Regions from separate parts of the Albirhodobacter sp. R86504 genome, predicted to be linked through region 3. Evidence: riboswitches for the same ligand, from Rfam matches in the RefSeq annotation. Region 3 holds a riboswitch; each other region holds the start of a gene.
The links. Region 3 has a riboswitch for cobalamin ahead of SJY32_RS15800 (ABC transporter substrate-binding protein). Riboswitches for the same ligand answer to the same signal wherever they lie in the genome.
Positions count from the first base shown of each region.

Region 1: another riboswitch for cobalamin. It lies ahead of SJY32_RS12595 (energy-coupling factor ABC transporter permease); the one in region 3 lies ahead of SJY32_RS15800 (ABC transporter substrate-binding protein).
Region 2: another riboswitch for cobalamin. It lies ahead of SJY32_RS12660 (DUF1636 family protein); the one in region 3 lies ahead of SJY32_RS15800 (ABC transporter substrate-binding protein).

Region 1 is NZ_JAXHCH010000002.1:2,192,064-2,199,771, forward strand. It holds gene SJY32_RS12585 (glycerate kinase) at 1-578, shown strand, start outside; gene cobF (precorrin-6A synthase (deacetylating)) at 553-1,284, opposite strand; gene SJY32_RS12595 (energy-coupling factor ABC transporter permease) at 1,348-2,019, opposite strand; cobalamin riboswitch at 2,067-2,278, opposite strand; gene cobA (uroporphyrinogen-III C-methyltransferase) at 2,327-3,049, opposite strand; gene SJY32_RS12605 (cobyrinate a,c-diamide synthase) at 3,049-4,374, opposite strand; gene cobM (precorrin-4 C(11)-methyltransferase) at 4,378-5,166, opposite strand; gene SJY32_RS12615 (cobalamin biosynthesis protein) at 5,163-5,540, opposite strand; gene cbiE (precorrin-6y C5,15-methyltransferase (decarboxylating) subunit CbiE) at 5,537-6,718, opposite strand; gene SJY32_RS12625 (cobalt-precorrin-6A reductase) at 6,717-7,451, shown strand; gene cobJ (precorrin-3B C(17)-methyltransferase) at 7,430-7,708, opposite strand, start outside.
Region 2 is NZ_JAXHCH010000002.1:2,204,719-2,212,426, reverse strand. It holds gene SJY32_RS12690 (propanediol utilization protein) at 1-151, shown strand, start outside; gene cbiB (adenosylcobinamide-phosphate synthase CbiB) at 148-1,089, shown strand; gene cobD (threonine-phosphate decarboxylase CobD) at 1,089-2,054, shown strand; gene bluB (5,6-dimethylbenzimidazole synthase) at 2,054-2,677, shown strand; gene SJY32_RS12670 (cobyric acid synthase) at 2,674-4,119, opposite strand; gene cobO (cob(I)yrinic acid a,c-diamide adenosyltransferase) at 4,124-4,741, opposite strand; cobalamin riboswitch at 4,779-4,993, shown strand; gene SJY32_RS12660 (DUF1636 family protein) at 5,077-5,439, shown strand; gene cobW (cobalamin biosynthesis protein CobW) at 5,443-6,474, shown strand; gene cobN (cobaltochelatase subunit CobN) at 6,474-7,708, shown strand, end outside.
Region 3 is NZ_JAXHCH010000003.1:31,475-39,182, forward strand. It holds gene SJY32_RS15795 (FecCD family ABC transporter permease) at 1-1,080, opposite strand, end outside; gene SJY32_RS15800 (ABC transporter substrate-binding protein) at 1,077-2,099, opposite strand; cobalamin riboswitch at 2,195-2,384, opposite strand; gene SJY32_RS15805 (NADP-dependent isocitrate dehydrogenase) at 2,481-4,670, opposite strand; gene SJY32_RS15810 (YbfB/YjiJ family MFS transporter) at 4,878-6,092, shown strand; gene SJY32_RS15815 (peroxiredoxin-like family protein) at 6,129-6,659, opposite strand; gene SJY32_RS15820 (hypothetical protein) at 6,688-6,864, opposite strand; gene SJY32_RS15825 (LLM class flavin-dependent oxidoreductase) at 6,930-7,708, shown strand, end outside.

The DNA.
Region 1 (7,708 bases), on a different contig from region 3:
CGAGGGTCGCAGCCGCACTCGCCTCCCAAGCGTCGCGCTTGCCGGAAACAGGCGATCTTCAGGCGCATATGGTTGCATCGCCGCGGCAATCCCTTGAAGCCGCCGCGCGATATCTGGAATCACAAGGCTATACGACACTCATCCTATCGGACCGCATTGAAGGCGAGGCGAGAGAGGTTGGCAAAGCACTGACCGCAATCGCGATGAGTGCGGATTTCCTCGGCAAAGCGCCCCTCGCTTTGATTTCGGGCGGTGAGACATCTGTCACTTTACGCGGAAATGGGCGCGGCGGGCGCAACGCCGAATTCGCTCTTGGCGTGGCGATCGCTTTGCGTGGTGCGCGGAACATCTCTTGCCTCGCCGCAGACACTGACGGCATCGACGGATCGGAAGATAATGCGGGCGCCTATGTCGATGGCGAGAGCTTCAACGCAATGAAAGCCGCGGGCGTTGACCCGTTTGCCGCGCTCACGATGAATGACGCATGGGGCGCGTTCAATGCCATCGACTCGCTTTTTGTGACGGGGCCCACCGGCACGAATGTGAATGATCTCAGGATTTTTCTGATCGACGCATAAGATAGATATCCATCACCCATCCATGCGCCGCCCGCGCCCGCGCGCGCGTCTCGATGATCTCGGGGCCAATATCGCCCAACGCCCCCGACAATATCACCTGCTGCGGCATCCCCGCAAAGGCGGCCCACCAGATCTCGATCTCGTCCGGCGGCAAATGTTGGAATGAGCATTCGCCGTCCAGCATCACGACGACACTGCGCGCGGATGGCGGCCACCCCGCATCGCGCAACTGCCGGCCTGTTGTGATCACGACGGGCTCGTTAATATCGTTCAGTGGAATCGCATGCGCCGCGGTGAGCGCCTGAATAGACGTAATTCCGGGAATGACGGTCATCAGCGGCGCAGGTGACAACCGAGCGGCAATGCGCAATGTGCTGTCATAGAGCGATGGATCCCCCCAAACGAGCAAGGCGACCCGCCCAGCGCCGTCGATCGCCGTCATCCAGACCTGCGCAATCGCATCGTGCCAATCGTTCACCCGCTTTGCGTAATCGGGCTCCGCAAGATCACGGACAGGTAGATCGAACTCGCGGATCGCGACATCCGGCGCTACTTCCGCGCAAATATCGAGCCGCAATTCGGAAAGATCATCCTTACCTGCTTTACGCGGCACGATGATGAGATCTGCCGCTTTCAAGGCACGAATGGCCTGAAGCGTGAGATGCTCGGGGTTACCCGTGCCGATCCCAACCAAAAAGAGTTCCATCCTGCCTCCGAATGCAAACGGCCCCCTGCACATGCAGAGGGCCGGTAAGCGCTTATGCGTTAATCAAGCCGCCGTGTGAAGGCGCTCGGACACGAGGCCAGAGCCGTGCAAACCCTTTGCCGATTTTGCGATTCCGAGAACCGCGAGATCGACGAGGGGCTCCAACAGAACAACCGTCATATAGGCCGCGCCGAAAGTCATGATTTCGGACATTGCCGCGAAGCCCTGCCCCCAAATCACCCAGAATGCGACCCAAGCTACAACCCCGCCCTGATAGGCAACCGAGAGCTTCAGCGCTTGCGCGTAGCTGAGATCCACATAGGCGGTATCTTTCGCGATTGCGCGCTGAGCGACCGCTTGCAGCGCGAACAGCGGAACCAGAAGTGTCGTCAAGTTCATGAAGAACTGTGGCAGATCAGTCGGGGCGAAGAAAAGCCCTTGCAGCAAAAGCCCCATCGCAAGACCAAGCGCCGAAGGCCCGATCCCGAGCATCAAGAACAAGGTAGATCCCAGAATCAAATGAACCTCCGAGACGCCCGCCGCGAAATGCGGAAGAATTTCGAAGAAGACGAATGTGCCAATCGTTGCGATCAAAGACCGCGCCGCGAAGGACAAAATGCCGCGAGATGACACGGTCTTCAGCGCTTCACGGCCAGCGTAAACGGCGGCCCCTGCGGCGGTCGCATAGGAAAGTGCGAGTTTGGCGCCATTTACGACGCCCGGTTCGATATGCATATCTTCACTCCTGGCCGTCATCCCCGACGGCGGATTGGTTGCGGGCAAACGCCCCTTGATATGACGGCAGGTCTCCTGACTCGCAGATTAACGCCTCCCCTTCCTTCCCAGCTTTCGCCAGTGGCTTATCGGGGCGACTCTCAGCTCACAGTTGCGGGGGCAGTCGCGGATTTGGCGCCTGATGGCTACACCTCACCGCGTTCCCTTTTCATCCACCAGCGCTCGCACGCTTTGCAGAACCGTCACATCACATGTCTCACGCCCAACCAAACCGGTCAAGCGTCACGCACGACATTGGCGTGGTCGTTCACGTCATCAGGGGGCCATAGATGATTAGAGAGGGCGCGCGCTCCGGCGCGGGCGTCTCCGAGAGATACTTAGCCAAGCTCGCGACGGTAAAATGGCGGATCGATTCGGCATCGGTGGAGACCCCTTCCGCGATCAGGGCGGGCGTCTCGGGCGCGAGACCATGCGCCATCAATTTCGTGGCCAAATCAGGGAACGTCCGACGCGCCATATACACCACAGTCGTCGCACCCCCATCCGTCAGAGCTGCCCAATTGAGCGACTCCGGTAACGCGCCTGTCAAATCGTGGCCGGTGACATATTGTACACGCCGCGAGGTTGACCGACGCGTCAAAGGAATACCCGCAGCGGCCGTCGTCGCGGTAGCGGCCGTCACGCCCGGGATGATCTCGAACGCAATTCCCGCTTCACGCAGCGCAATAATTTCTTCTTCCAACCGTCCGTAAATTCCACAATCGCCGGACTTCAAGCGAACGACCTTGGCCGCTTTTTTCGCATGTTCAACGAGTAGCTCACTCACGTATTCTTGCTTGGGCGACGGCCGACCTGCGCGTTTTCCCACCGCAATCAACTCTGCCCCCTCGCGCACCAAAGCCAAAATCGGGCCGGACGACAAATCATCGTAAAGCACGACATCCGCCGCCTGAAGCCGATTGAGAGCCTTCACCGTAAGCAATTCAGGATCGCCGGGGCCGGAGGAAACGAAAGAAACAAAGCCAGCCATCAGGCCTCCGCGACAAAGTGGAAGAAGCTCCCCGTGACGCGGCCCCCGCCTTCGAAGCTGCGCCATGAACCGGTTTCCGGAACGGCATTGCCCGAGGCATCGCGGACCGACGCGAGAGGCGCATCGGGTTGATCGATAATCGTAGAATAATGGAACTCGTGCCCGCGCGCGAGACTTCCCGCCCCTAAAGACGGAATCGGCGCGTTTAACGTGGCAATCCGGTATCCAAGGTGCATTTTGCGCTTTTCATAGGATGTCACCAAACCGAGCAAACCAACCATCTCGTGGCGCGCACCATCTTTATCGATCAGCCCCGCCCCTAACGCCATATACCCACCGCATTCCCCGTGCACAGGTCGCGTCTGCGCGAACTCGCGCAGCCCGCTGCGGAAAGCCCCTGCCGCAGCAATCTCACCCGCGTGAAGCTCAGGATAGCCGCCAGGCAGCCAACAGACATCGGCCGCTTGATCCGGCGCCTCGTTTTTCAACGGCGCAAAGGGCAAAATCTCCGCCCCAGCCGCGCGCCAGCCGTGTAAAAGATGTGGATAGACGAACGAGAACGCGACATCTTGCGCAAGCGCAATCCTCTGTCCGGGCGGCGTGATGCGCGCGGTTGCATCAGTGTCATCCGCCATTTGACAGGGCAAGGCTACCGCTCGGATCGCATCAACATCCAGATGCTTCATGACAAACGCACCCGCTTCATCGAGGATAGCGCTGATCGATGCCGTTTCTTGGGCTTGCACCAAACCCAAATGGCGTTCAGGCAAGCGCACGTCATTGTTGCGCGGCAAGCATCCCAGACACGCCAACCCAGCCTGCGCCAACCCTTCACGGACCATCATCTCATGTCTTGGGGAGGCAACACGGTTCGCCACTACGCCCGCGATCACAACGTCGGGCCGCATCTTGGCGAACCCAAGTGCAACCGCGCCAGCAGATTGCGCTTGGCCACTCACATCAAGAACCAAAACGACAGGCCAACCCGTCAGCGCCGCGAGATCGGCAGTCGCCCCCTGCCCGCTCGCGCCGCGCGTGGCAACACCGTCAAAGAGGCCCATCGAACCCTCCGCGATCACCAGATCCGCGCCCTTTGCACTTGCGATCAGGCCGGAGATTTGGGCCTCGGGCATCGCCCAGCAATCAAGATTAAAACTGGGGAGACCCGATGCAACCTCATGAAACGCAGGATCGATATAATCTGGCCCGTTCTTAAACCCCTGAACCTTGACCCCCTGCTTTTTCAGAGCGGCGATCAGGCCAAGAGTAAGCGTCGTCTTTCCGGTGCCCGAAGCAGGGGCAGAAATGATCAAACCACGTGTCATAAGTTAGAGCGTCTCCGGCTCGGGGAAGCGCGGTTCGGTGCCAACGGGGCGATACCGCCGATCGTAATCTCCGGCATAAAGCCTGCTTTCCGCAAAGTCCTCGGCGCCGATTGAATGTCCCACGAGAATAAGCGCCGTGCGCGCCATCTCTGCGCTGATCGAGGACTCCAACGACCCCAACGTTGCACGTACGATCCGCTCGTCCGGCCATGTCGCGCGCCAAACCACCGCAACGGGACAATCTGCGCCGTAGTGCGGCGTAAGATCCGCGATGACTTTTTCGAGGACATGAACCGAAAGGTGGATCGCAAGGACCGCGCCCGTACGCGCGAAGTTCACCAAGCTTTCGCTTTCCGGCATCGCGGACGCGCGGCCAGATGTGCGAGTCAGCACAACCGATTGCGCGACGCCTGGCAAGGTCAATTCCGCGCCCAGCGCGGCGGCAGCGGCGGCGAAACTCGGAACGCCTGGCGTGACATCATATGCGATATTCAGGGCCCGCAGGCGCCGAAGTTGCTCGCCCATCGCGGACCACACCGACAAATCGCCTGAATGCAGGCGAGCAACATCTTGCCCCGCCTCGGTCGCGGCAACGATTTCCGCGATGATCTCATCAAGGCTCATCGGTGCGGTATTCACTATCCTCGCGCCCTCTGGGCAATGCGAAAGTAAGGCCTCTGGCACGAGCGACCCTGCATAGAGGCAAACGGGCGACGCCGCGATCAAATCGCGCCCTCGCAGAGTGATCAAATCGGCCGCGCCCGGGCCGGCCCCAATAAAATGAACCGTCATGTGCGGTCTCCTTCTGCGATTGCGGCCGTCGCCATCCGGTCGGACGAAATCTCGCGCGGGCTCAAAAGTCGTGCATTGCCTCCCGCAACGGTTAAGGCAACGGCTTCGGACAGGCTGCCGACACCAAACTTGCTGAGGATACGCTCTGATTGCGTGCTTGTCGCGACGCCGCGCATATCGGAAAGATCGACGGGGACGACGCGCAACCCAAAATGCTTTGCCGCGGCCAATACAGACGTTGTTCCAGCACGGTCCGCCGATGTCGCTAGCGTATCCAGAGGACCTGGCGCCGCGACCAATGCTCGCTCGATCGCTTCAATAAGCGAGCTTTTCCCGGCTGACGCTCGACATCCAACTCCAACGACTCTGCTCATCTGATATAACTCCATTGCACAACGGGGCGCGCGGCGGTCCATCCCCGCATCCGACCCAAAGGCTCCGTTTCTGAGACGTCAATTTTCATCAAACGCCCACCCCGTGCCGCCTGCTCCGCAATCAGCACGGCCTCAGTTTCCAACGTGACCGCGTTGACGACAAGCCTCGACCCGCTTTTCAGCCGTGGAACCACCGCGCCGATTAACGCAGCCGATGCACCGCCCCCGATAAAGACCGCATCGGGATCAGGTAAATCTGCGCAGAGCGCAATACTATCGCCCAGACGCACCGAAAGCCGCGCCTCGACGCCGAAGCGTCTCGCATTCTCAGTGATATTCGTAACGCGCGAGGCCTTTTGCTCAACCGCGATCGAGCGCCCGCCATTCAGACACCATTCCACTGAAATAGAGCCTGAACCCGCCCCAAGGTCCCACAATAAATCGTCGTTCCGTGGTGCGAGTGTCGAGAGAGTCATCGCGCGAATTACACGCTTGGTTATCTGCCCGTCTGACGCGAAGCGCTCGTCCGACAAGCCGAAGCCACGCGGTAAGCCTTGCGCGCCTGCGACCTCTATCGCACAGGCGACGAGCTTATCTGTATCGCAGCGAGGCACTGCATCCGCGCGAGCTGAGGTAATCTTTTGCTCCGCCCCCCCCATCCGTTCGACGATATGCAGCAAAAACTCGCCAAACCCGCGCTGCGTGAGCCAATCCGCAAGTTCGCTTGCGCTGCGTGCGTCGCGCAGGGTTGCGATGATACGCGTGCCGCGATGAAGATGCGGCAGCAATATCTCGAACGGGGCCGCGTGCAACGCCGTGCAAACCGTAGTTTGGATCGGCCAGCCCAAATGCGCGGCGATGAGCGAGAAGATAGATGGCGCGCTCAGCGTTTGAAATTCTTGCGGATCAAGGTGACCAGCAAGCGTGCTCCCCGCGCCAAACCAGAAGGGGTCGCCCGAGACCAACGCCACGACATTTCGTCCGCGTTGCGCCATGATAGGCTCGATCGAGAACGGTATTGGCCACGCCATTCCCCGTTGCCCAGCATCAATCAGCGCAAGATGCCGTGCGCCGCCAAATATGATTTCGGCACGCTCAAGCGCAGCAAGGCTTGCCTTCGACAGTCCCGCCAGTCCATCTTCCGTCAAGCCAACAATCGTCAACCAAGGGTCAGACATGCGCATTCTCCTTCTTGGCGGCACAACAGAAGCAAGTGCGTTGGCGCGGAGCTTGGCGACGGCGCGATTGGATTGCGTGTTCTCCTATGCGGGCCGCACGAAAACGCCCGCAAACCAGCCCTTGCCGATGAGAATTGGCGGTTTCGGCGGCGTAGACGGGCTCGCGACATATTTGCGAGATACCAAGATCACCCATGTCATCGACGCGACCCATCCCTTCGCGCACCAAATGAGTGCCAACGCGATTTCCGCATGTACGCAGATGGATATCCCGCTGCTGAGCTTCGAACGGCCAGAATGGAGCGCCGGTCCGCAGGACGATTGGACCTGCGTCAGGGATATTGAGGCGGCCGTCGACAGTCTTCCCGAAGGAGCGCGTGTCTTTTTGGCGATCGGGAAGCAAAACCTCGCCCCCTTTGCGCGGAAAAAGAACCACTACCTGCTTCGATTGGTGGATCAGCCAACCGAGCTTCCTCTGCCCGACTGCGCCACGATCATCGCCCGCGGACCGTTCTATTTGGACGACGATCTCGCGCTGCTTCGAACGCACGAGATCACGCATGTCGTCGCCAAAAATTCGGGGGGTGCGGGGGCCGAGGCGAAGCTCCTTGCCGCGCGCGCTTTGCACCTGCCTGTTATTTTGATCACGCGCCCGCAATTGCCGGATCGGCAACAAGTGGGGACCGTCAAAGAGGCGCTCGCGTGGCTCCATCAGGCCCGTCTCGGCGTATAAATATGCGGCCCAACCCGCCGCGTCGCGGAATTTCCAACGATGACAACGGTGCGCATATCCGCCATTTCGGGCGTTGCCTCAGAAAGCGGGACACATATGATATTTTCGTCCGACGTCGAAACAGCGCGGGCAAAGATGATCAAGCGCGCAGGCTCGCATTCGTCTCGCAGAATCTCCAGAACGCGCTCAAATTGGTGTGGCCGTGATTTGGACCTTGGATTGTAAAAGGCCATCGCAAAATCGGCCTGCGCTGCAAG
Region 2 (7,708 bases), on a different contig from region 3:
AAAGCGACTGGGCGCTCGTGGATGGATGATCGCGCACACAGGGTCCGCGCGTGGATATATGTTTCCGAAGGGTCAAACCCCGCCAAATGCGAAGAGCATCTTGCGGGACGCGGGCTATAAATCTGTGGTTCGGTTTCGGGGGGGGGCATGACAACAGCTTGGATCATGCTGGTGGCGATCGGTCTTGACGCTCTTTTGAGCTGGCCGAGCAGGATCTACGTGCGGATCGGACATCCGGTGACTTGGCTGGGCGCCCTCATTACCGCGCTGGAACGTCGCTTGAATCACGGTGGTTTGCGGCGCGCGAAAGGTGTGGTGATGATGCTCATCGTCGTCACGCTAGCCACCCTTGTCGCGAGTGCGGTGCAGGTAGGTATCGCTCACTTCGTCTCTAATTCTGCCCAATCCTATCTTTTATTGGGGGTCGTGGCGTGGCCCTTCATCGCGACACGTTCGATGTATGACCATGTTCGCGCAGTTCTAGTGCCCTTAAAATCGGGTGACATCGCCGCGGCACGTTTTGCCGTCTCAATGATTGTGGGGCGCGATCCATCCGCGCTTGACGATGCCGGGGTCTCACGCGCCGCAATTGAAAGCCTTGCCGAGAATACTTCGGACGGAATTGTCGCGCCGGTCTTCTGGGGTTTGGTCGCGGGATTGCCCGGAATTGTTGCCTATAAAGCGATCAACACACTCGATTCCATGATCGGGCATCGCTCCGAGCGCTATGAGGCCTTCGGTTGGGCGTCTGCGCGGATTGATGATCTTGTGAATCTGGTTCCTGCACGGATCACGGGGATGCTGTTCGCCGTCGTATCGCCTTCGCCGCTGAGGTCTATGCGCGCGATGTTTAGGGATGCGCGGCATCATCGGTCGCCGAACGCGGGATGGCCAGAGGCTGCCATGGCGGGCGCGCTCAACATCCGGCTTTCCGGTCCGCGGGTCTACGATGGTCAGCTCTCGCAAGAGCGGTGGGTAAATGGCGGAGGTCAAGATCCCCGTGCCGATGATATCGCACGTGGGTTGAGGTTGTATCTTCGGGCGATGGGCCTCATGACGGTTCTAGTCGCTTGCCTAGTGGAGGTATGATGCGTGATCACGGTGGCAATTTAGACGCAGCTCGCTTGCGCTACGGCGGTAGCGATTGGATCGATTTGTCGACAGGTATCAATCGCGCGCCATACCCCTTGCCGTCTATTTCGCATGAGGCGTGGGCCAGTTTGCCGCAACGCACGCAAGTGGTGCGTCTTTGCGAGCAAGCGCGCGCGACTTACGCTGTCGCCGAGCAGGCTGACATCTTACCGGTCGCCGGGGCGCAAGCGGCGATCCAGATGTTGCCTCACGTGTTGCCGCGCGGGCGCGCGCACATCTACGGCCCAACCTATAACGAGCACTCAGCAGCGTTGAGTGCGGCGGGTTGGGATGTCCGGACGGTTACATCGCTGAGTGATGTCGAGGGCGCGGATCTGGGCGTGATCGTTAATCCGAACAACCCCTCAGGCGAGGTTTTCCAGCCCGAGACTTTACTTGCCTTGCGGGCAAATGTTGGCGCGTTGATCGTGGATGAAAGTTTCGCGGATCCGCAGCCCGACCTATCGCTCGCGCCATATGCGGGGGAGGCGGGCCTGCTGATCTTGCGATCGTTCGGGAAGTTTTACGGGCTTGCCGGTTTGCGACTTGGCTTTATCATTGGGGCGCCTGATCAAGTTGCAGCATTGCGTGACATGGCGGGGCCGTGGCCGGTGTGTGGACCGGCGCTTGAGATCGGTCGAACCGCATTGGGCGACAGGGATTGGGCGAAGGTAACGATTGCGCGGCTTCGTGAGGAATGCGGCGTGATCGACGCGATCGCCCGCCAAGCGGGATGGACGATGATCGGTGGTTGCGAGCTATTTCGGCTCTATTCTTGCGAAAATGCGCAGGCCGCGCAGGACAAACTTGCGCGGGCTAGCATTTGGAGCCGGATTTTCCCTTGGTCAGACGAATTGATCCGACTCGGCTTGCCGAGCGGGGACGTGGAATGGGGCCGTCTCAGGGCGGCAATGGAGGGCTAATGGAATTCTCATCTGAGCAAGCATTGGTATTGCGCGAGATATTGCGCTGGCGGCGTGATGTCCGTCATTTCCGGACGGATCCGGTTGAGGAAGAGACCCTTCGGATGCTGATCGCGGTGATGGCGGCCGCGCCGTCCGTCGGGAATGCGCGCCCGTGGCGCGTCGTCCGCGTGCGCGATAAAGCTTTGCGCGGGGCGGTGCGGGCGGAATTCGAGCGGTGCAATTCTGCTGCTTTAGAGACGTATTCCGGCGAGCGAGCAGAAACCTATGCGGGACTGAAGCTCGCAGGGCTCGATGCGGCACCTGAGCAATTTGCGATCTTCACGGATATGGAGCCCGAAGCAGGGCACCGCCTCGGCCGTGCGACGATGGCTGAAACCCTGCGGCAATCTACGGCGATGGCAATCCACACGCTTTGGCTGGCTGCAAGGGCGGAAAATCTTGGAATGGGCATGGTGTCCATTGTCGATCCGGAACGCATGGAGCAAATCTTTGATGTTCATGCAGATTGGGAATTCTCCGCCTATCTTTGCATCGGGCACCCCGAATTTAAGGATGACACACCGCTTTTGCACCGCGCCGGATGGCAAGAAAACGCGCCAACTCTCTGGGATGATCGCTAGCGCGCAACCGAAAGAATTGCGTCGACATCGCAATGCCGTTCCAAATGCTGCGCGAGCGCGTTGAGCGTTTCATCAATGAGTTCAGAGTGGCGCAGGCCAGAGTTGGGCGCACCCAGCTTCGACAAGAACGCGGAGCGGAAGGTGTCATCCGCGAACATCCCGTGAAGGTAGGATCCCGTGATCCGGCCATCCGCCGATTGCGCGCCCTCTGGCTGCCCGTCGATCAGGGCGAAGGGACGTGCGCAATCAACGCCCGTCGTTGTGCCAATATGAATCTCGTAGCCGTCGATGTTTAAGCCGGTGGAAGCATGCGTCGCAGTGACGCGTGTGAGGCGCTTGTTGGGGGTCATGAGAGTTTGGGTTTGGAGAAAGCCGAGCCCCTCGGTTTCTCCCGCGGTGCCTTCGATACCCTCTGGATCGGCAATGCGCTGCCCCAGCATCTGGTAGCCGCCGCAAATCCCCAACACATGCCCGCCACGCCGAATATGGGCGTGAATATCGATATCCCAGCCTTGCGCACGTAGATAGGCGAGATCACCCCGCGTCGATTTCGATCCCGGAATGATGATGAGATCGCAAGGCGGAATCGCTTCGCCTGCCCGCACCATCGTCAGCCGCACGGACGGCTCGGCCGCGAGCGGATCAAGGTCGTCGAAATTTGCGATCCGCGAGAGGGTCAAAGCGCAGATATGAATTGGCCCGTTGCCGGAATTCCGGCGAAGATCGAGCGCATCCTCCGCCGGCAGGTTACCTGCATCGGTGAAGAACGGAACAACACCCATCCCGCGCCAGTTGGTTCGGTGCTCGATGAGCCGGTAGCCATCATCAAACAGCGTTGGGTCTCCGCGAAACTTGTTGATCAAAAAGCCTGCGATCATCGCGTTGTCTTCCGGGTCCAGCACGGCTTGGGTTCCAACGATCTGCGCAATGACGCCGCCGCGATCGATGTCTCCCGTCAGAATAACGGGCACATCCGCCATCCGCGCAAATCCCATATTCGCAATATCGTTGGCGCGCAGATTAACCTCAGCAGGGCTGCCGGCGCCCTCTACAATAACAAGATCGCATTGCGCTTTCAGCCGGTTAAAACTTTCCAAGACCGGTGCCATAAGGGATGGTTTTAGGGCGGAATAGTCTCTTGCCCGAACGGTTGTGAGACGCTTTCCTTGCACAATGACCTGCGAGCCGGTCTCGGACTCGGGCTTTAGCAGGATCGGATTCATATCCACAATCGCATCGCGTTGTGAGGCGAGCGCTTGCAAAGCCTGCGCGCGCCCGATTTCACCGCCGTCCACTGTCACGGCTGCGTTGTTTGACATATTTTGCGGCTTGAACGGCGAAACTGACAATCCCCGCAGCACCGCGGCGCGGCACAAACCCGCAACCAGCAACGATTTCCCAACGTTAGAGCCTGCGCCCTGGATCATAACCGCGCGTGTCATCGCGTCAGAACTCCACGCCGATCTGCGCTTTGATACCCGACCGGAACGGGTGTTTGATCAACGTCATCTCGGTCACAAGATCTGCGATCTCGATCAGCTCCTCCTTAGCATTCCGCCCTGTGAGGCAGACATGTGTCATTGGAGGCTTTTCCTCCCGCAGGAACCGGACCACCTCCTCGATATTGAGATAGTCGTAGCGCAACGCGATATTGATTTCATCAAGCAAAACAAAACGGATTTCGGGATCGAGGATGAGTTCTTTGGCCTTCGCCCATCCTTTCTCCGCGGCGGCGATGTCGCGGGCCCGATCCTGGGTTTCCCACGTAAAACCTTCGCCCATCGCATGGAATTGGCACAGATCAGAGAAGTTCGCCTCAATCAGGCGGCGCTCGCCGGTATCCCACGCGCCCTTGATGAATTGTACCACGGCGCAAGGCATCTCATGCGCGATACACCGCAAGATCATCCCGAATCCCGAGGAAGATTTGCCTTTCCCCGCGCCGGTATGCACGAGGATCAGCCCTTTCTCACCCTCCTTCGCAGCCATGATCTTATCACGCGCGGCCTTCTTCTTTGCCATTTTCATCGCGTGACGGGCGTCAACGTTGTTCTCATCGGTCATCTGTTGATCCATCCTTGACAATAGGGGCTGCGGTGCCTCAGTTGGGCCGCATGTTGGTTCCTGTTCTAGGACAGGTGAAGAGGGAATGCGACAGGTTTACGACCGCTCATCGGTCGCAACCGAAGCGCAGCCGCCCCCGCGACCGTGACCGGAGAGACCCGTCAACGCCACTGGGAAACCGGGAAGGCAGAGGGGTTGAGGGGAAACCCAGATCCGCAAGCCGGGAGACCTGCCAGCATCGACTGAACGGGCGAACGGGGTGTTTCGCAACCGGCAGAGACCGCGCGCGGTTTTGGCTGGCTATGCCCTATTCTCCCCCGATATTGGAGAGGCCGATGACGACGCTTTACGTATGCACCACATGTAAGCGCGAGGGCGCTGACCCCGACGCAGACCGCGACGGGGCGAAGCTTTTGGCCGCAATCGTCGCGCAAAATGTGCCTGATGCTGTGCAAGTTGTGCCTGTGGAGTGTCTCTCCGCGTGTTCGAATGGCTGCGCAGTTGCGCTGACCGAGGCCGGGAAATGGACCTACGTCTACGGACGTATGGATCCGGATCTTCATGCCGCCGAGATTCTGGAGGGCGCTGCAAAATACGCGGCCTCCGCCGATGGGATCGTGCCGTGGCGCGACCGCCCCGTTATTTTTCGCAAACAATCTGTTGCGCGAATTCCGCCCCTTGTTCCGGCTCAGGAGTAACTCATGTCCGATCTCGCTAAAATTCCCGTCACGATCATCACCGGCTTCCTTGGCTCGGGGAAAACAACTCTGATCCGGCATCTCATGGCCAATCCACAGGGCAAACGCCTCGCGGTTCTGGTCAATGAATTTGGCACCGTCGGCGTCGATGGCGATATCCTTAAAAGCTGCGCTGACGAAAATTGTCCGGCGGAAAATATCGTCGAACTCGCGAACGGTTGTATTTGCTGCACCGTGGCGGATGATTTCATCCCGACGATCGAGGCGCTGATGGCGATGCCACAGCGCCCTGATCACATCTTGATTGAAACTTCGGGTCTTGCTTTGCCAAAGCCGCTGCTTAAGGCCTTCGATTGGCCTGCGATCCGGTCCAAAATCACGGTCGACGGCGTCATCGCATTGGCGGATGCGGAGGCAGTCGCGGCGGGCCGCTTTGCCCCGGATGTTAAGGCCGTGGATGCGCAGCGCGCCGCCGACGACAGCATTGATCACGAGACGCCGCTGTCGGAAGTTTTCGAAGATCAGATCGCTTGTGCTGACATCGTATTGTTGTCGAAGGCGGATCTCGCAGGCGAAAGCGGTCTTGCTGCCGCGCGTGCGGTGATTGACGCGGAGGCGCCGCGTAAGCTTCCTGTTCTGTCAATGACGGATGGGGTCATTGACCCGCGTGTGATTTTGGGTCTGAACGCCGCAGCGGAAGATGATCTGGATGCGCGGCCGTCGCATCATGACGGGGCGGATGACCACGAACATGACGATTTTGAATCGGTTGTCATTGAAATGGGCGAAATTTCTGATCCAGAGGATCTCGCGGCGCGGATCGTCCGCCTCGCGCGGGAAAATCATGTTTTGCGCGTGAAGGGTCACGTGGCGGTTGCCGGCAAGCCAATGCGCTTATTGGTGCAAGCGGTCGGTGAGCGTGTCCGTCATCAGTATGACCGTCCCTGGGGGACGGAACGGATGTCGGCTCTCGTAGTGATCGCAGAGCATCACGACATGGATGAGGCCGCGATCCGTACGGTATTGCTCGGCTGATGCACGTCGTTTTTCGCGAAAGTCACGGCCTCGAAGAAAGCGAGACGCCAACGGATCTGGGGCAGACGCCCGCGGATATGGTTGTGCTTTCGTTTTCCGATAGTGACTTGGGGGCTTTCGCGGCGGGGTGGCATCGGGCGGAGGGTGGTTTGCCGAGTTTGCGCTTGGCGAACCTTGTCGCGTTAAAGCATCCGCTTTCGGTGGATGTTTATTGCGAACAAACCTTGGCCGAGGCGAAGGCGATTTTGGTGCGCGTGATCGGCGGCGAGAGCTACTGGCCTTACGGCCTGGCCTCGCTGCAGGATCTCGCGCGGCGAAACAACATTGCATTGGCCGTTCTGCCGGCGGATGGGCGGGCAGACGAGCGTCTTACCGCGCTCTCGACTGTTGCAAATGAGACCCTGACCCGGCTCAAAACGCTTTGTGATGCGGGCGGGGCCGTGGCCGCGCAAGCCGCGTTGGCGACCCTCGCAAAAGCCGCGAAACTGCCCGTGGGAGATGTCGCGGAGGCGGTCGATCTGCCGCAAGCTGGTTGGTACGATCCCGATAGGGGGGCAACCTCGCGGCCGGATGCGGCAGATGTGGTTGTGACGTTCTACCGGAGCTATCTCGTTTCGGCCGATTTAGAGCCTATCGATGCGCTTATTCGTGATTTTCGCAAGCGAGGGTACCGCGCGGCTGGCCTGTTTGCGCCTTCGCTAAAGGGTCCTTCGGCGGCATGGGTATCAGAGGAACTCTCGCAAATCGCGCCGTTGGCCGTTGTTAACGCGACCGCGTTTTCCGCGAAGGGTGACGACGGGCGTTCACCATTGGATGCGGCAGGTTGCCCCGTGTTCCAAGTGGCTCTTTCAACCGCGCGGCGCAAAGAATGGCTTGTGGCTGATCGCGGTCTGTCGCCTGCGGATCTCGCAATGCATGTTGTTTTGCCAGAGGTCGACGGGCGGATCTTCGCTGGTGTGATCTCGTTCAAGGCGCCGACAAAGCGGGACGCCGATCTGGAGTACTCCCGATTTGTTCACCGCGCGGATGCGGGCCGGATCGCCGCCGCATTGGACCGTATTGAGGGGTGGATAAAGCTATCGCAAACCCCCGCGAAGGACAAAAAACTGGCGATCATCCTGTCGATATATCCCGGTCGGGCGGATCAGTTGGCTCATGCGGTAGGTCTGGATGCTTTGGCATCTGCGCAGGCACTTTTAACGCGGTTGCGAGTTGGCGGCATTAAAACGGCGCC
Region 3 (7,708 bases):
GGGTGCGCCGACAAGTGCTGTGATGACGCCAATCGGCAGGACTTGCCCGGGTATCAAGATGCGCGAGATCACATCCGCCGCAATCAAGAACACCGCGCCCGCAAAGGCCGAAGCTGGCACGAGCCGATCATGCCGTGTGCCGACCAAAAAGCGCATCGCATGCGGGATCACGAGGCCGACGAACCCGATCGAGCCGACTTTCGACACCAAAACACCAATCATCACAGCGGTGGTGGTGATCAACACGCCGCGCACCGCGCGCACATTGATCCCCAAAGCGGCGGCGCTATCGGCCCCGAAGGTGAACGCATCCAGCGCGCGGCGATGCCACAGGCACAGCGCCGAACCAATCACGGTCACGATCAGGCAGGGCGCGACATCCTCCCACCGGATGCCCGACAGGTTCCCCATGAGCCAAAACAAGATGCCGCGCGCCTGTTCGGCATTGGCCGAGCGCGCGATGATGAAGGCGGTTAAGGCGTGGAACAATTGCGAGCTGGCGATGCCCGCGAGGATAATTGCGGCGGCGGCTTGCGTGCCGCGACCGCCGCCCGTCAATCCGCCTGATCCGCCGCTGCCGACGGCATGGGCGAGGGCAACAACGCAGCCAAAGGCGAGGAGCGCGCCGATCAACGCGCCAGCCGACATGGTGATCATGTCCGACGAGACGCCGAAGGCTGATAGCCCGAAGCCCGTCGCGCCAACCCCTGCGACGCTGATCAGAACTGCTCCGGTCGACGCCCCCGCCGAGAGGCCCATCAGATACGGATCGGCCAGCGGATTGCGCAGCAACGCCTGTAAAACGACCCCCGTCAGCGCAAGCCCCGCGCCGCAACCCGCCGCGACGAGCGCACGCGGGAGGCGGTAGCTCCAGATGATGCCCGCATCGATCCGGTCTACGGTGAATTCCGCGCCCAGCAGGTGGTTTGCCAAGGTCTGGATCACCGTGCGCAGCGGCAAAGACGTCTCCCCGATGGCGGTGCCGATCAGCACCGCGCCGCACACCGCCGCCATCATCGCGAGAGGCATCACCAAAGGGCGCGCGCCCTGATGTGGCAAGAAGGCGGCGGCTGTTCTCACCGCAAATCCATCGCGGCGAGGGCCGAGGACAGATCATCCAGCGCGTAAATCGACCGCACCGTGGCATCCATCGCGTGGGCGTCCATCTCGATGATCCGCCCCTCAATCACGGCTTTCATCTGGCTGGCAACAGGATCACTGCGCAAGAAGGCCAGTTTTTGCGCGACATCATCGGCGGCATGGCGACGACGATCCATCTTCGCGATGACAATCACATCGGGGTCACTCTTTGCGATGGTTTCCCACCCAACGGTCGGCCATTCCTCATCCGATTGCACGATATTGGTGATGCCGAGCGCATCCATCATATATCCTGGCGCGCCGAGCTGCCCTGCGACGAACGGATCAACCTGCGTATCCGCCGAGGAGAACCAGAAAACCGCCGACAGATCATCGGGCAGATCAAGGGCCTGCGCGCGCGCAATCGCCTTCGCTTCCGTGTCTTTCAGCTCTGCGATCAAGGCATCGCCATCGGCGGGCACGTTGAAGATCTGCGCAAGCTCGCGGATGCCTTTGTAAACTGATCCGGTGTCGAACGCGCCGACGCGCAAACCGTCGCCGCCCGTAGAATTATCTTTCGCGTCGCAATCCGCAGGTAGGATATACGATCCAATCCCGAGATCGTGGAACATCTCGCGCGTCGCGACGCTTCCCGTCGGGCCGACATGCCATTCATATTGCGCGACGACGAGATCAGGCTTTTGGGCGACGACGCTCTCGAAGCTCGGGTCGTTATCGGCCAGGCGCGGGATCGTGGCGTCCACCTGTGCAAAACGCGGCATAACGGCGCTGAACCAAACGGAGGTGCCAGAAACTTTCGGCGCGAGCCCCAAGAGATAGAGGATTTCCGTGGCGGCTTGCCCAACCGCGACGGTGCTTTGCGGGGCCGCATCAAAGGTGATCTGCGTGCCGCAATTGCTCAGCGTCAGGGGATAGCGCGTCTCTTGCGCGGAGGCGTGATGGCCCCAAGCGCAGGCGAAAATGCCCGCGATGAGCGCGCGCGAAAGTGGTTTGGTCATCTGGTCCGTCCCGTCAGATTGCCGTGTGACGGGGCCGTGACGTGAAATTTCGTGGAACTCCACGCTGATTTCCCGCCCCGAAACACCCCGTCCGGTCGTGGTTACATTAGGTCGGCAGGTCTCCTGACTAACGGATCAACGCGCGCCCCACCTTCCCGAGAAGATCCCAGTGGTGTTCGAGGCACGCTCCTCGCCTACAGTTGCGGGGGCAGTTCCGATTACCAGCCAAAGCTGGACCGGATTCCCTTTTCATTCTCGAAAGAAACCGACGCGGATTTTGTGGCACCATTCCCCCCCAAGATCAATGGGCGGCAAGGGCAGCTTATGAAAAAGGCCACGCACCGGATTGGATGCGTGGCCTCATATCTTGAGCGGCTGAGTTTAGCCGATAATCGCGTTCAGCGTGGCCGACGGGCGCATCACGGCCGCGGTTTTCGCCGCATCTGTGCGGTAATATCCGCCCAAATCCGCAGCCTTGCCTTGAACGGCTTTGATCTCGGCGAGAATTTTATCCTCACCCAAGGTCAATGCTTCCGCAACCGGTGTGAAATGCTCGGCCAGTTCGGCATCCTCGGTTTGCGCGGCAAGGGCCTCGGCCCAGTAGCGCGCGAACCAGTAGTGGCTGTCGCGGTTGTCCGGCTGGCCGACTTTACGCGAGGGCGACCGGTCGTGATCCAGAATGCCTTGCGTTGCGGTATCCACGGCCTTGCCCAGCACGCGCGCCTTTTCATTGCCTTTGGTATCGGCAAGGAAGGTCAGGCTTTCGCCCAAGGCGCAGAATTCGCCAAGGCTATCCCAACGCAGGTGGTTTTCTTCCATCAACTGCTGAACATGCTTGGGCGCGGAGCCACCGGCACCGGTTTCAAACAGCCCGCCACCGTTCATCAGTTTCACGATCGACAGCATCTTCGCGGAGGTCGCGAGTTCCAAAATCGGGAACAGATCGGTGAGGTAATCGCGCAGGACGTTGCCGGTGATCGCGATGGTGTTTTCGCCTTTGGTGATCGTCTCGAACGAGGCGCGCGTCGCTTCGCGGGGAGCCATGATCTCGAATTTATCGGCCACGCCTTTGGCTTCCAAAATCGGTTTCACATAGGCGATCAGCTCGGCATCATGCGCGCGGGCGGCATCCAGCCAGAAGATCGCGCGGCAGCCTTCCGCACGTTGACGATCGATCGCAAGGTTGACCCAATCCTCAATCGGGGCTTTGCGGGCCGATGCCGAACGCCAGATGTCGTTGGCCTCAACCTTATGCTCATGCAACACGGTGCCATCATCGAGGATCATCTTCACGACACCCGCCTGCGGGATCTCGAAAGTGGTCGGATGCGAGCCGTATTCCTCGGCCTTTTGCGCCATCAGGCCAACGTTTTGCACGGTGCCTGCGGTGGCGGGATTGAGCTTGCCGTTCTCTTTGAAGAACTTGATCGTCTCATCGTAAACCGGCGCGTAGGAATTATCCGGGATCACGCAATTGGTGTCGGATTCCTTGCCGTCCGGGCCCCAACCTTTGCCGCCAGCGCGGATCAACGCGGGCATCGACGCGTCGATAATCACATCGGACGAGACGTGCAAATTGGTGATGCCCTTGTCGGAATCCACCATATACATCGGCGGGCGCGCGGCCATGCAGGCGTCAATATCCGCCATGATTTCCGCATTGCCCTTCACCCGTGCGAGCAAATCGCCAAGGCCGGAATTCGGGTTCACGCCCAGATCGCGCATCGCATCGCCGTGCTTCTCGAACACCGGCGCGAGGAACGCTTTCACCGCATGGCCGAAGATGATCGGATCGGACACTTTCATCATCGTTGCCTTCATGTGCAACGAAAACAGCGTGCCTTGCGCTTTGGTTTTCTCGATCTCGGCGGTCAGGAACTCCTGCAACGCGGCGACGGAGAGGAAGGTCGCATCGACGACCGTGCCTGCGGGATATTTCAGCCCGTCTTTCAGAACCGTTTCGCCGGCATCGGTGACCAAAACGATCTTCGCGGTCGCATCCTTTGCCAAAGTGGCCGAGGTTTCATTCGAGAAGAAATCATTGCCCGACATTGAGGAGACATGGGTTTTGCTGTCCGCCGACCAATCGCCCATCCGGTGCGGGTTCTTTTGCGCGAAGCTTTTCACCGCTTTCGCCGCACGGCGATCCGAATTGCCCTCACGCAGGACGGGGTTCACAGCCGAGCCTTTGATCGCGTCATATTTCGCGCGCACGGCTTTTTCCGCGTCGGTTTGCGGCGCCTCCGGGTAATCGGGCAGGGCGTAGCCCTTCGATTGCAATTCCTTGATTGCGGCAACCAGCTGCGGCACCGAGGCCGAGATGTTCGGAAGTTTGATGACATTGGCATCGGCCGTTTTCACCAATTCGCCCAGCTCCGCCAGATCGTCCGATTGGCGCTGTGCGGCATCGAGGTGATCGGGGAAGGTCGCAAGGATACGGCCAGCAAGGCTGATATCTTTGGTGCCAACAGACACGCCTGCGGCGGCTGCAAATTTTTGGATAATCGGAAGGAAGGAAGCCGAAGCCAGTTCCGGCGCTTCGTCCACTTTGGTGTAAATGATATCGGTCATTGGTGGCTCCTTGAGACGAGGTTTGCCCTGTCATAGCCGAGACGCGACAAAAGGTCGATAGTATACGGTTGCATACAGCGACGCTCCGCACGATTTTTATGCATCCAAACCGCCTCATTGCGGATCGGCGCGGCGCTGATTTCCGTCATTGAGGCGGTCGGAGAAACCTCCTACCGATAGAGATTGTTCCTTGTCAGGAGAGACCCCATGCGCCTGCCGTTCCCCTACGCCGTTTTCTGCGGCGGGATAGCCGCGCAACTTCTGACGATCGGGGTCGCGCGCTTTGCTTATACGCCGCTGCTGCCGGTCATGCAGGCGCAGGCGGGTTTGACCCCGCAGGCGGCGGGGGTGCTCGGGGCGATGATATACGCGGGGTATCTGCTGGGCACGTTGACGCTTGCGATCATCAAATCGCCCGCGCTGCGCTTGTCGATCTTCCGTCTGTGCCTGATCCTTGCCGTGGTGAGCACAGCGATGATGGGCATGACGCAGAGCGTCTGGATCTGGGCGATTTCCCGATTTCTTGGAGGGGTGAGCGGCGTTGGCGGGATGCTCCTCGCGGCGGAATTCATCCTTGGCTGGTTGCGGCGCACGGAACGGGTGCCCGATCTGGGGCCGCATTTCATGGGGTTGGGCGTGGGCATCGCGCTGGCGGGGCTTATACCGTTGATGCTCGGGACGGGGGCGGATTGGGCGCTGCAATGGCAGGTTTTCGCGGGGGCAGCGCTGACCTTGTTGCCGATTGCGTGGTTTCTGACCCCGTCGCCCGCGCCCCGAGCATCCACGGGATCAGCCCCGCCCGCAAGGCCAAGGGGCGATCCGCTCACGGACCAGACTGCGGGACAGTCGGTGGCGCAGTCGGTGGCGCGATCAAACACGGCTCTGCGCTGGTTCTGGGTTTTCGGGGCTGGGTATTTGGCGGCAGGCTGGGGCTATTCCGTCGGCGCGACCTTCTGCGTCGATATTCTAACATCGGGCGGCCAATCGCAATCGGCGGCCGCGACAGTCTGGTTGATCCTCGGGATTGCGAATGCCTGCGGGGCGATGCTCGGTTCGGTTGCGTCACGTCGGTTCGGGCCGATGCCGGTTCTTATGGTCTGCATGATGTGCCAGATCATCGCGCTGATCGGGTTTATCGCCCATGGCGGCCTGATCGTCAGCTATCTCTGTGCGATCCTGTTCGGGGGGACGTTCGTCGTTATCGTATCGCTGTCGCTGATGCTTGCCGGGCTAAAGATGCGCGGTGGCGAGGGAACGGCGATGGCGCGCATGACCCTCCTTTACGGAGCGGGGCAAATTCTCGCACCCATTGTCACCGCCCGATTGATGACCATCACCGGCAGTTATTCAGCGCCGCTGATCTTGGCCGCCGTTATCTTGGCGGGGGGATCCTTGGCGATGTGGGCCGCGCGCAAATTATAAGCGCACAGCCCGAGTCAAAACCTACGCCACAGCGCGTTACGCGGCGTGTGTGCCGCGCACGGGATAATCTTTCTTGCGGATGAAGGTCAGCCCATCGAGCAACCCTTTCAACGCAGGCCGCGAGAATGGCGCGTTTGAGACATCCACGATTTGCAACGTGCCGTCCTTGCGAACGACAAAGGTCGCCGGCTCTGCGAAAGGGCGATCGGTTTCTTCAGGGCTGCGCGGATCAGAAATATACAGACCAAGCTGCGCCATTTGATCCGTGCTCAAGTCGTAGCCGATCACGCCCTGATAGCCGATATCGCTGGCAGAAGCCTTTGCCTTCTCCAACGGATCCGCCGAGAGGGCGATGACGTCCACATCAATCGCGGCGAAATCATCGAGCATTCCGTTCAGTTCGGTCAGGTAGGTTTTGCAGATGGGGCAATGTTTTCCGCGGTAAACCACGATCAATTTCCAATCGCCCTTGGCGGCATCGGCCTCACGGATCGTGACCTCGCCATCGTTCAGCGTCTTGATCTTGATTGCGGGGAATTCGGTGGCAGGTGTCAATGTCTTTGGCATGTCAGGTGCCCTTTCCATAATGGTTCCCCTACTCAACGCGCCCTGCGCCGCATGGTTCCGTGCCCGCCGCATAGGCCCCTCGGATCATCCCCGACCGGTCCAACAACGTCGCGCCCCCTGCAAGCGGCGGTCGCTGGTGATCCGTGGACAGGCGATAGGGGGTGGGTGCATTCGCTGTGCCATCAAAAAACGCGATGGAAAACATCAGAAATTCTCGATTTTTCCACTGCCTCGGTTGCTTCACAGTGGTTTCAACCAAGGGAGATCTTCATGAAGCTATCGTTTTTCACTATGCCAATCCATCCGCTCGGCAAGCCCTACGCGAAAAGTCTCGCAGAAGATCGTGAAGCTTTTATCCTCGCGGATAAGCTGGGATTTTCCGAGGCTTACTGCGGCGAACACACGACTGATCGCGCAGAGATCATCACCTCCTGCGTCGCTTTCTTGGCAAGCTTGGCGTATGAGACCAAGACGATCCGTTTGGGAACGGGCACGGTCAACATGCCCAACTCCCATCCGGCCCGCATCGCGGCCGAGGTTGCGATGCTTGATCACATGCTGGAAGGCCGCCTGAATTTCGGCGTCTCGCCGGGGGGGCTGATGTCGGATGCGGAGGCGTTCGGCTCAATCGACAAAGATCGCAATGCGATGTTCATCGAGAGCATTAATATGGTTCTCGATATCTGGGCGGGGCAGGCGCCTTACAATCTGAAAGGCCAGTTCTGGGAGGTCTCCACACAGCGCACGATGATGCCCGAAATCGGGCAGGGCGACATTCTCAAACCCTTCCAAGCGCCGCATCCGCCAATTGTCGGCACCGCCGTTGCGCCTTTCTCGAAAGGTGTCAGCGCCATGGCCGAACGCGGTTGGCAGCCAATTTCCGGCAACTTTCTTTTGCCAAAATGGGCCGCAACCCATTGGCCGAAATATGTCGAGGGATGCCTGAAAGGCGGCATCGTGCCCGACTACGCCGATTGGCGCGTGGCCAAGAACATTTGCGTTGCAGACGATATGGAGACCGCCCGCGCCTATGCGCGCGATCCGGGCAG